DNA from 2 places in the Rhizobium sp. SVR5-2C genome. Region 2 is predicted to be linked to the other one. Evidence: riboswitches for the same ligand, from Rfam matches in the RefSeq annotation. Region 2 holds a riboswitch; the other holds the start of a gene.
The links. Region 2 has a riboswitch for S-adenosylmethionine ahead of ACPYOI_RS12065 (O-succinylhomoserine sulfhydrylase). Riboswitches for the same ligand answer to the same signal wherever they lie in the genome.

Region 1: another riboswitch for S-adenosylmethionine. It lies ahead of metA (homoserine O-acetyltransferase MetA); the one in region 2 lies ahead of ACPYOI_RS12065 (O-succinylhomoserine sulfhydrylase).

Annotation. Positions count from the first base shown of each region.
Region 1 is NZ_JBNDHT010000025.1:33,464-39,578, forward strand. Features, by position in the region: gene ACPYOI_RS09880 (hypothetical protein) at 54-677, shown strand; gene ACPYOI_RS09885 (ABC transporter ATP-binding protein/permease) at 687-2,519, opposite strand; SAM riboswitch at 2,671-2,748, shown strand; gene metA (homoserine O-acetyltransferase MetA) at 2,813-3,736, shown strand; gene ACPYOI_RS09895 (aldose epimerase family protein) at 3,855-4,877, shown strand; gene ACPYOI_RS09900 (GntR family transcriptional regulator) at 4,990-5,763, shown strand; gene ACPYOI_RS09905 (SIS domain-containing protein) at 5,760-6,115, shown strand, end outside.
Region 2 is NZ_JBNDHT010000033.1:5,961-12,075, reverse strand. Features, by position in the region: gene argF (ornithine carbamoyltransferase) at 1-686, shown strand, start outside; gene ACPYOI_RS12075 (Hsp33 family molecular chaperone) at 781-1,776, shown strand; gene apaG (Co2+/Mg2+ efflux protein ApaG) at 1,777-2,169, opposite strand; gene ACPYOI_RS12065 (O-succinylhomoserine sulfhydrylase) at 2,387-3,571, opposite strand; SAM riboswitch at 3,618-3,696, opposite strand; gene ACPYOI_RS12060 (2'-deoxycytidine 5'-triphosphate deaminase) at 3,770-4,864, shown strand; gene ACPYOI_RS12055 (hypothetical protein) at 4,894-5,802, opposite strand; gene ACPYOI_RS12050 (GtrA family protein) at 5,799-6,115, opposite strand, start outside.

The DNA.
Region 1 (6,115 bases), on a different contig from region 2:
AGTTCGCCGCGGCAGCCGGGGATATGCCGATCATGGCGACGAGGAAAAGTTATATGTCTAGAAGGCTCTATTCCGGAATTTTCGCAGTGGCAACCGCCGGTGCAATCACCCTTTGTGCAGCTCAATATAGTCAGGCCGCAGACACGCAGCGTGTCCGCATTCGTGGCTCGATCGAAAGCCTCAGCGGCGATACGCTGATGGTCAAGACGCGCGAGGGCGGCGAACAGAAGATTGCGATGAAAGCCGGCTGGAAAGTCAGCGGCATCAAGCCTGCGTCGGTCGATGACATCAAACCAGGCGACTTCGTCGGCGTCGGCTCCATGCCGAAGAGCAATGGTCCGAACGATGCAGTCCAGGTGCTGATCTTTCCGGCTTCGATGAAGGGCACCGGGGAAGGCGACCGCCCCTGGGACGCGAAACCGAATAGCGACATGACCAATGCAACCGTCAGCAACGCGGTAAAGGCCGTTAACGGCCACACCATCACCCTAGCCTGGCAAGGCAAGGAGAAGACGATCTCCATTCCCGACGGAACGCAGATCGTCACCCTAGCGCCAGCGACCAAGGATGACCTCAAGCCGGGTGCGGGCGTTATCGTTAGCGCGGAGAAGGCATCCGACGGCAGTGTTTCCGCTGGCCAGGTGTCCGTCGGGCTGAGCGGCATTACGCCAATGTAAGCTTCTAGCCTAGAGCACCCGAGCAGGCTTGGCCGGCCTGCCGGCGCCCGCCTTTGGCGGAGCCAAAACTTCCGTCTTCGCAGTGAGCGCCTCCAGATGCAGGACGCGCGGCTGCAAGACTTCCATGTAGATTTCCGACCGGCCGATATAAATGATCGTCATATCGGGCAGGTCGGCCAGCAGGTTCGTCAGCGTCGACTGCCATTCCGGCTCCAGGCCTTCGAGCACTTCGTCGAAAACCACCCAGCGCGGGCGGGCCAGGAGCAGACGGGCGAAGCCGATTGCCTTCTGCTCGTCTGCCTCCAGGGTCTTGTCCCACCGGGCCCGCGTGTCGAGCCGTCCTATGAGGTGGTGGAGACCGGCTTTTTCGAGTGCTGCCTTGACGGCATCGTCCTCGTAGGCCGTTGCCGGTTCAGGGAAGGACAGGGCTTCACGCAGCGTGCCGCCCGGTATATAGGCCACTTCCGGAACGAACAGGATGTCCTTGGCGGGCGGCAGCCCTATCTTGCCGTTGCCGCAGGGCCAGACTCCGGCGAGTGCCTGGAACAGCAGTTTGCGGTTCACGTTGTGATCGCCGTTGATCATGACCTTCTCGCCAGCCTTGATCGTGACATCCTTCTCGCGGACGGCAAAGCCGCCGCAGTAATCGATTTCCTCTCCGAGCTTGGCGGCGATCCTGACGTTCTTGAGGGTCAGCGTATCGGCGTTATCCTGGTAGGCAATGACATTCTTCGGATTGAGCGGCTCGTCCATTCCCTGCAGGGCATAGCGGAAATCAGTCACGCGCATCAGCGTGGCACGCCATTCGGCAATTGGGCCGAAATTGGCGACATACCAGCGCAGTGCCGTGTTCACCTGGTTGAAGGCGCCAACCGACATCATCAGCTCGCCGAAGGTCAGGCTGCCCGAGAAATAGGCCGGAGCCGCGACGATGATCGGTATGACGATGACCAGCCAGCCGTAACCGGCCGAAACCCAGGTCAGGTTGGTGGTCGCCATCGTCAGCCGCTTCAGGATGGCAAGGACCGTAGTGATGTCCGTATTGATCCGTTGCCGTTCGTTTTCCTCGCCGCGGGCGACGGTAATCGCCGGCAGATTCTCGTTCGCATGCATCAGCGAGAAGCGGAGCTCCGCCTCCTTCGAGAAGCGGTCGGCGTTCAGTTTCACCAGTTTCCGGCCGACGATCTGGCTGAGGATGGAGGCGGATGCGGCATAGAAGACCGCAGCCCAGACCATGTAGCCCGGGATTGCAAAGGTGTAGGTGCGGAAATGGAAGACGAAGCCGCTGGAAAGCTCCCAGAGGACACCGATGAAGCTGACAAGCAGGATTGTCGACTGGAGAAGGCCGAGCGTCAGGCCGGTAGTGCTCTCAGCGAGATTGCGGGCGTCTTCATGCAGCCTCTGGTCCGGATTCACGCCGATCAGGCCCGATGACGCGAGGCGCAGCGCACGCTTGCGCTTCAGCCACTGATCCACGAGGTCACGGGTCAGCCCTTCGCGCATATAAAGCGCGGTCATCTGGTTGAGCCATGCCTGGCCGACGTTCAGCAGCAGCAACGAACCGGCAATTAGCGCGAAGACCTGAAGCTGATGAAAGAACTCGCCGACGTCGCGGCGCTGCAAGGAATCGTAGAACGGCGCATTCCAGCGGTTCAAGACGACCTGACCGTAGGCGGTCGCCAGGATCACACCGACCAGAATCAACGCGAGAATCAGAATTTTCCCGCGTACATTGGAATCCCAGAATGCCGAGAACATCAGTTTCAGCCGGTATCCGAGGCTTAAATCGTAACCTACTCTATCCTGCGCTTGAATGCTCGGTCTGCCTTTGACCTCTGTCATTGTGACTTCCTATGCGTACCACAGTCCCTGATTAACATGGTGACGCGTGCTGTCCAGCAACAGATTTTACCAGCCATTAATGCGTGAGTGACCCTAGCTCAAAGTACAGCTTGCGAATTCGGATTGATTCGTGTGTCTGCTAGCGCTATCTAAGAGACCTCGTGGTGATTTGGCCGGCCGGCTTGCAGCCACGTTAAATAAGTCGCTAAAGGGCCGCGTGCGGACCGGTAGCGATTCTTGTCGCCGCCGGTTTTTTATTTGCCGGTACACATTGTTTTGATCGAGTAACCGCAATGCCCATCAAGATCCCCGATACGCTGCCCGCTTTTGAAACCCTCGTTCATGAGGGGGTCCGGGTGATGACGGAAACGGCGGCAATCCGTCAGGATATCCGCCCTCTGCAGATCGGACTTCTCAACCTCATGCCGAACAAGATCAAGACCGAGGTGCAGATCGCGCGGCTGGTCGGCGCTACGCCGCTGCAGGTGGAGCTGTCGCTGGTCCGCATCGGAAATCACAAGGCCAAAAACACCTCGGAAGACCACCTGCTTGCCTTCTATGAGACGTGGGAAGAGGTCAGGCACCGCAAGTTCGACGGCTTCATCATCACCGGCGCGCCGATCGAGACCCTCCCTTACGAGGACGTGACCTACTGGAAGGAGATGCAGCGGATCTTCGACTGGACGGAGACGCACGTCCATTCGACGATGAACGTCTGCTGGGGGGCGATGGCGGCGATCTATCACTTCCACAAGGTTCCGAAATACGAGCTGAAGGAAAAGGCCTTCGGCATCTATCGCCACAAGAACCTGAAATCCTCGTCCGTCTATCTCAACGGCTTCTCGGATAATTTCGAAGTTCCGGTGTCGCGCTGGACCGAAGTGCGGCGCGCGGACATCGATAAATCGGAAAGCCTCGAAATCCTGATGGAATCAGACGAGATGGGCGTCTGTCTCGCACATGAGGAAAGAGGCAAGCGGCTCTATATGTTCAATCATGTAGAATACGATTCGACGTCGCTTTCGGACGAGTACTTCCGCGATGTGAATGCGGGCGTGCCTATCAAGATGCCGCACAATTATTTTCCGCATAACGATCCGTCGCTCCCGCCGCAGAACCGGTGGCGCAGCCACGCCCACCTGCTCTTCGGCAACTGGATCAACGAGATCTACCAGACGACGTCCTATAACCTCGACGAAATAGGGACCAAAATCTGAACGGCGGCCAGTGCCAGGTCGCGGGACGGCGTCGCTTTTTGCATTTCGTGGTTGCGAGCCGCAGCAAATGGATGCAGGTTCGCGGGCCTGAACCCAACAGATTTGCGGATGGCAGACCATGGCTGAAAAGCTCGAACGGGAAGTTTTCGGAACGACGAAGGACGGCGAAACTGTCTACCGCGTCGAGATCAAGGGCGGTGGCCTGACCGCCAAGATCATGACCTGGGGCGCTGTCATTCAAGACCTGCGCCTCGAAGGTCACGACGCCCCGCTGCTTCTGGGGTTCGATAATTTCGCCGACTATCCGGCCTATTCTTCCTATTTCGGCGCCACGCCCGGCCGCTGCGCCAACCGGATCGGCGGCGGCAAGTTCACGCTGGACGGCAAGGCCTATCAGCTGGAACTCAATGAAAAGGGTGTCTCGCATCTGCACGGCGGCAGCGACAACATCGCCAAGCGCAACTGGACGATCGTCGAGCACGATGTCGATCGCGTCGTCTTGAAGATCGTCGATCCGGACGGCCGTGCTGGCTATCCTGGCAACTGCACGGTCCAGGTGACCTACCGGGTGCACGGAAACGGCGAATTCTCGATCGTCTACGAATCGACCACCGATCAGCCGACACTCGCTAATGTCTGCCAGCACGCTTACTTCAATCTCGATGGCCGCGATGATGCGCTCGGACACGACATCATGATCGCTGCCGATCACTATCTCCCGACCGATGACAAGCAGATTCCGACCGGTGAGCTACGCCCCGTCTTCGGCACTGCCTTCGACTTCCGCGAAATGGCGCCGATGAAGCGGTTCGAAGGCGGTGAGCAGGCGCTCTATGATCACAACTTCTGCCTCTCGAAAGAGCGCGCTGCCAAGCGTTCCGTCGCGCTGGCGCGCAGCGTCAATTCGGGCGTCTCGCTGGAGGTGCGGACAACAGAGCCTGGCGTGCAGTTCTATGCCGGCTTCAAGCTCAATGTTGCCGTTCCGGGCCTCGACGGCCACAAATACGGGCCGTTCGCGGGCTTCTGCCTGGAAACCCAGGTCTGGCCGGACGCCATAAATCATCAAGGCTTTCCGAATGCGGTGCTGCGCCCAGGCGAAGTCCTGCGGCAGGAAACCGATTACATCTTCACCAAGAATTGATCATAGATCCCTGATCGCCTTTGAAACCCTCGTGCTTGTCACGAGGGTTTTTTGCTTTCCAGGTTTGGAATTACCTTGAAAATTGGTTCTAAATAGGTTCTATTGCCGACCTATGGATAGAACCAGTCTGGTGACGGAGCTCAATGCCCGCGGTCTGCACGACGAAGCGATGGCAGGCCCGCTTTACAAGCGGCTAGCCCTGGCGCTGACCGGTCTTATCCAGGAAGGCCTTCTTAAACCGGGTGCCGCCCTTCCCGGCGAGCGCGATCTTGCCGAAGCCCTCAAGCTCGGGCGCGTGACGGTGCGAACCGCCTATCGTGATCTGATGAGTTCCGGCACGCTGGAATCTCGCCATGGCAGCGGTACGTTCGTTTCGAGCAAGGTAGAACGCATGGAGCAACCGCTCTGGCGTCTTTCCTCCTTCTCCGCCGATATGCGCTCGCGCGGGCGCTCGCCGGCGGCAAGGATACTGTCGCGTGCGATCACTTCGCCGTCGCCGGAAGAAGCTTTCCTGCTCGGACTCGCACAGGAGGAGCCTGTTCTTCGTCTCGATCGTCTCAGACTCGCGGATGGTCAGCCATTGGCGATCGAGAGGGCGGTTGTGCCGGTCAAGTTCCTGGACGACAATGCCGGTGACGAGGGATCGCTTTACGATGCGCTGGCCGCAAGCGGTCACAAGCCGGTGCGCGCGCTGCAACGGCTGACGGCTGTTACACTCGATCCTTCCTCGGCCTCGATGCTGAACGTGAAGACCGGTGCACCGGCGCTTTTGATCGAACGGATTTCGCGCCTGGAAGACCAGCGCGTCGTTGAGTACACCCGCTCGCACTATCGTGGCGATGCTTATGATTTCGTCGCCGAATTGAGAATTGGAGATGACCTATGAGTGAGAACCAGTCGCTGATGCTGCAGGAGTCGGGCCAGTCGCCGGACGTCGTCGCGACGATGCTGCAGAAGGAGAAGCCGGTCTTTGCCGAAATCGCCAAGCTCTTCTCCTCGGCAAGGCCGAGCGTTGTTATGACCGCCGCACGCGGCTCTTCCGACCACGCCGCGACCTTCTTCAAATACCTTTTCGAGATCACCTGCGGCGTTCCCGTGGCCTCCATCGGCCCGTCGATCGCATCCGTCTATGGCGCGCCCCTGCATCTGAAGGGCGGCGTCCATTTCACGGTTTCGCAATCCGGGGCCAGCCCGGATATCGTCGCCCTTCAAGACGCTGCAAAACGAGGTGGGGCGAC
Region 2 (6,115 bases):
CCGAAATGCAGCTCGGCCGCGCCGAGACGATCGGCGATACGGCCAAAGTGCTTTCGCGTTATGTCGACGCGATCATGATCCGCACGACGGAGCACAGCCGCATGCTGGAGCTTGCCGAACATGCGACGGTCCCCGTCATCAATGCGCTGACGGACGATACCCATCCCTGCCAGGTCATGGCCGATGTCATGACATTCGAGGAGCATCGCGGCCCCATCAAGGGCAAGACGGTTGCCTGGACCGGCGACGGCAACAATGTCCTGCATTCCTTGGTCGAAGGTGCCGCCCGCTTCGGCTACCGGATGAACATGGCCGTGCCTCTTGGTTCCGAGCCAAAGGATCACTATCTAAACTGGGCCCGCAACGAGGGTGCCCAGATCGTGCTCGGTCATGACGCCGACCGCGCGGTCGAGGGAGCCGATTGCGTGGTGACCGATACCTGGGTTTCCATGAATCAGGAACATCGGGCCCGTGGTCACAACGTCTTCCAGCCTTATCAGGTCAATCAGGCTTTGATGGCGAAGGCCGGCAAGGATGCATTGTTCATGCATTGCCTGCCCGCCCATCGCGGTGAGGAAGTGACGAACGAGGTGATCGACGGTCCGCAATCCGTCGTCTTCGATGAAGCGGAAAACCGCCTTCATGCGCAGAAGTCGATTCTTGCATGGTGCCTGGGCGCGATCTGAACCATACTACGCGCTGTGCTTGGCCTCATGGCCTCGTGGCTGCGCGAGCGGAAAGGCTTTCTAGTCTGCCGCTCTGACGACTAGGAGTAAGACCATGTCCGATACTGCAAGCGCTCTCGGCGATTTCGACTTCGCCGGCGATGATCACGTTGTTCCGTTTCAGGTAGAGGGCCTCGACGTGCGCGGCCGCGCCGTGCAACTCGGCCCCATGCTGGATGCGATCCTTGAGCGCCACGAATATCCCGCTCCCGTCGCCCGGCTTCTGGCCGAAGTCATCGCGCTGACGGTGCTCCTCGGCACGTCCCTTAAGTTTGAGGGCAAATTCACGGTGCAGACGAAGGGCGATGGCCCGGTCGATCTCCTCGTCGCCGACTTCTCGACGCCGGAGGATGTTCGCGCCTATGCTCGCTTCGATCAGGCTTTGCTCGAAAAGGCAGTCGCCGCAGGCGAGACCGAGCCGGAACAGTTGCTCGGTAAAGGCGTGCTCGCCTTCACGATCGATCAGGGCAAATTCACCCAGCCGTATCAGGGCATCGTGCCGCTCAACGGTACCTCGCTGGAGGATATCGCCGGCACCTATTTCCGTCAGTCGGAACAGATCCCGACGCGTGTCCGTCTGGCTGCTGCCGAACTGTTCGATCGCGACGAGGCGGGCATGCCGCGCCATCGCTGGCGGGCAGGGGGGCTCGTGGCGCAGTTCCTGCCGGAAGCACCTGAGCGGATGCGTCACGCCGACCTCCACGGCGGCGACGGAGACGACGGCGCTCACACTCACAGGGAAGACGACGCCTGGACTGAAGCCCGTTCGCTGGTCGATACTATCGACGCCGATGAACTGACCGACCCGCATGTCGGTACGGAACGGCTGCTCTATCGTCTCTTCCACGAGCGTGGCGTGCGCGTTTTCGGCGCCCGGGAAGTCTTCGACCGGTGCAGCTGTTCGCGCGACAAGATCAAGAATGTGCTGAAGGGTTTCTCGGCGGACGAGATCGATGCCAGCCAGGAAAACGGCGAGATTGCCGTCACCTGCGAATTCTGCTCCAAGACCTATCGTTTTGAGGTTGAAGAAGTCGCAACGGCTGCCGAGTGATCAGTTCAGTACCCTGAGCAGACCGGGAGAATCCAGCGAGAAGGCGGGTATTTCTACGTCGAAAAACTCGCCTGCGTCGGTTTCCATCTGGTAGTGCCCGAACATAAGGCCCGATGGCGTATCCAGTGGACAGCCGGACGAGTATTCGTAGGTGTCGCCAGGTTCCAGCCGGGGTTGCTCACCGACGACGCCTGGACCGGTCACCTCATCCACCACGCCGTTTTGGTCGGTGATGTTCCAGTAACGGTTGATGAGTCTGACGGTCAGGTCCGAATTGTTGCTGATTACGATCCGGTAACCCCACACATAGCGATCGTCGTCCGGGTCGGATTGCTCCTCCAGATAAAAGGGTTCGACGACGACTTCTATATCTCGTGTGTTGGCGCGATACATGCCTTACACCATAGCCAGGATATGTTACCGGTATCTTATACACGGGCTCGACCCGTCACGAAATGATTGGGATCATGCTCAAAGCACGATGATTGCATCTCTTTCGGGCACTAATCCTGTTGTTCAGAGTGCGCTCCCGCACCGGAGCGTGGCTTCGTGGATGTCCTAGGTAAGGCATCCGGCCGGACCGGCAAGGCCCGGCCGTCCCCAAGGCAGGTCAGGATTTAACCTTGGAAAGAGCCTGAGCGAAATCTTCGATCAGGTCGTCCGTATCTTCGATGCCTGCCGACAGGCGCACGGTGCCGGCCGAAATGCCGAGCTCGGCGCGGGCCTCCTCCGAAAGGTTCTTGTGTGTGGTCGTCGCCGGGTGCGTGATCAGGCTGCGCGTATCGCCGAGATTGTTGGAGATCGTCACGACGTCGAGCGCATTCTGCAGGGCGAAAGCCGCCTCCTTGCCGCCCTTCAGCTCGAAGCACACCAGCGTCGAGCCGCCAGACATCTGCTTGGCGATGATATCGGCTTGCGGATGGTCCTTGCGGCCCGGATAGATGACGCGCGCCACCTGCTTCTGCTCCGCCAGGAAATCGGCGATCTTCGACGCATTCTTCGTCTGCTGTGCAACGCGCAGCGGCAGGGTCTCGATGCCCTTCAGCAGCGTCCAGGCGTTGAACGGCGACATTGCCGGGCCGGTGTGGCGGAAGTAGTCGTGCAGGTTCTCGTTGATCCACTCCTTATCGGAAAGGACGACGCCGCCGAGGCAACGGCCCTGACCGTCGATATGTTTGGTGGCCGAATAGACGACGATATGCGCGCCGAGCTCCAGCGGCTTCTGGAAGAGCGGCGTCGCGAAGACGTTGTCCACGACCACTTTCGCGCCGATCTGGTTTGCGAGCTTTGCAACGCCGGCGATATCGACGATTTCGAGCGTCGGGTTGGTCGGGCTTTCCAGGAAGAAGACCTTGGTCTTCTTGGTGATCGCCTTTTCCCAGTTCTCGAGATGGCGGCCATCCACCAGCGTGCATTCGATGCCGTATTTCGGCGCCAGCGTCTCAACGACCCAGCGGCAGGAGCCGAAGAGCGCACGGGCAGCTACGATATGATCGCCGGCCTTCAGCTGGCAGAGGATTGCGGCGGTGACGGCAGCCATGCCGGAGGCCGTGGCGCGGGCATCTTCCGCGCCTTCCAGCGCGCACATGCGCTTCTCGAACATGTCGTTAGTCGGGCTCCCGTAGCGGGCATAGATAAAGCCCTCGGTCTCGCCCTTGAAGCGCGCTTCTGCCGCCTCCGACGTGTCGTAGACGAAGCCCTGCGTCAGATAGATTGCCTCCGACATCTCGCCATATTGCGAGCGCAGCGTTCCGCCGTGAACGAGTTGGGTTGCCGGGCGCCAGGTCTTGCTCATGCCATCACCACTTTCAAACAACAAAAAAACCGGCCGCAAAAGCAGACCGGTTTCATACCCGGTCCTTTTAGCCACTTGTTTAACGTGGCTGCAAGCCGACCGGCCAAATCACCACGGGATAAAGCTGCAATACTGCCGTTAGCTTCTTGCGTCAATTCCCTGTATTTGGTTTTGTCGGCCACGAACTATGGATGGAGCATGATGGCTCGCGAAACTGGAATCTTGGCCGACCGCGCAATTGCCGCCCTGTTTGAGACCGGGCGCCTCACGAGTGAGCGCGAGCTCGATCTTGACCAGATTCAACCCGCCAGCTTGGATCTCCGGTTGGGCAGCAAAGCCTTCCGCGTCCGCGCAAGCTTCATGCCCGGTCCGTCCCACCTCGTTTCCGACAAGCTGGACCGGCTGAGCCTGCATGTCATCGACCTTTCCGAAGGTGCCGTTCTTGAAACCGGGTGCGTCTATATCGTGCCCCTCATGGAACGCCTTGACCTTCCGGCTGAAATGTCGGCCTCGGCGAACCCGAAGAGCTCGACCGGCCGCCTGGATATCTTCACCCGCGTCATTACCGACTACGCGCAGGAATTCGACAAGATCCCTGCCGGTTATTCGGGGCCGCTCTACCTGGAAATCAGCCCGCGTACGTTCCCTGTCGTCGTGCGCCGCGGCTCGCGCCTCTCGCAAATACGCTTCCGGGTTGGCCAGTCCGTTTTGGGAGAGCCGGAACTGCAGGCCCTGCACGATGCAGAAACGCTTGTTGCGAGCGCCAAACCCAACGTTTCCGGCGGCGGTATCGCGCTGTCGATTGACCTGGCAGGCGACAAGGACGGTCTGATCGGTTATCGCGGCAAGCATCACACGGCAGTCGTCGATGTCGACAAGAAAGGCGAGCACGATATCTTCGATTTCTGGGAGCCGCTCTATAGCCGGGGCCGCAATGAACTGATCCTCGATCCGGACGAATTTTACATCCTCGTCTCGCGCGAGGCAGTGCATGTTCCGCCCCACTATGCAGCCGAGATGACGCCCTTCGATCCGCTCGTTGGGGAATTCCGCGTGCATTATGCCGGCTTCTTCGATCCGGGCTTCGGCCATGCGCCGGCCGGCGGAAGGGGCAGCCGCGCGGTTCTCGAGGTGCGCAGCCACGAAGTGCCCTTCATCCTGGAAGACGGCCAGATCGTCGGCCGGCTGGTTTACGAGCACATGCTGGAAAAACCCGAAAGCCTCTATGGTTCCGGGCTGGGATCGAATTATCAGGCGCAGGGCCTGAAGCTCTCGAAGCACTTCCGCATCTGAGCGCTTGATAGCGCTGTTGGAAGGTTCACCTACCCGTTGCGGGTCTTGTCGCTCCGACTAAGCCCGTTTTCGTGACGATGAACAGGGATGCCGGGCTTCCCACGGGGCGAACGGCTCATGACCACGCCGAAGGCGAACAGCGCGAACCCCGAGCAATAAGTCCAGACGAAAATTCGGTCCATGAACCAGGCATGCTGGATCGTGTGCTGCCAGAAAACTATCAGCCACGCCAACAGCACGAGATTGGATCCGGCCAGGAGTGTCGCTTTCGTTCGAAAGGCTTCGCTCGACGAGAGCGACTGGATTTTCTGCCATCCCCAAATGCCGCCCGCGACGGCCAGTAACAGGCCGAAGCCGGCCATGAAATAGTGAAGACCGCCGACCGGCGTGCTCAACCCGCCTATAACCTTTCTCAACCACTTCACTGGGTCCGGGTCTCCCGCTGTCCGGTGTTCAAGTGAGCTTGCAAAATCCGTGATCACGTCTGGGCCGAAAACCAGGGTCGCAAGCGCGAGCTTGATCACCAGACACAGCCCGGCCGCGATAACAAAAGCCGTCGCAGCCGTTGCCACCGAAACAGCAGTCTCCATGCGATTTGCCGAACTCCTCAAGACGAAGGGGGTAATCCCCACGATCATCGCAAGCCCTAGCGGCAGGCCACCTGTCAGGAACTCCGTCAGTATCGTAAAACAGCCGAAGAGCGCCGATGCCGTCACCAAGTGCACGCGGGAGAGTTGGCGACGCGACGCGACGCATAAGTACAATGCAAAGAGAACTGCGACAGCATCTGCAGGCGCGTGGCCCAAGGACTGCGAAAACGATTCAAACCCGAACCAGCGCGCGAATCCAAATCCGATCGAAACAAAGAGCAAACCGAGGAAAACATCATCTCCCCGGATCAGCCGGAACATTGCGAAAGCAGCCACGGCAATGATCAACAGCGACAGAATGCTCGATAACCCCATCGGATCGTCGCGATCTCCGCCAGAGGCAGGATGTAGCGCATGAGCACCGTTTGCGCGTGCAAATAGCGATGATAGGGTTGAACCCCGATCTCTGTCTGATTGGTTTGAGCGAATGTCTGCAACGCATCGCAGGGCTGCTGCCCCTCAGCGAACGGCGCACTCGGAGACACCGCCAGCTGCCAGCGGTTTTCGAGCCGCTGGTCGATTGCCATCAGCAGGATCAAGCAGTCGTTGTACTGATGCTCGCCGATGACCATGTTGCCGCGATCTCTCCAACTCCCCGGCA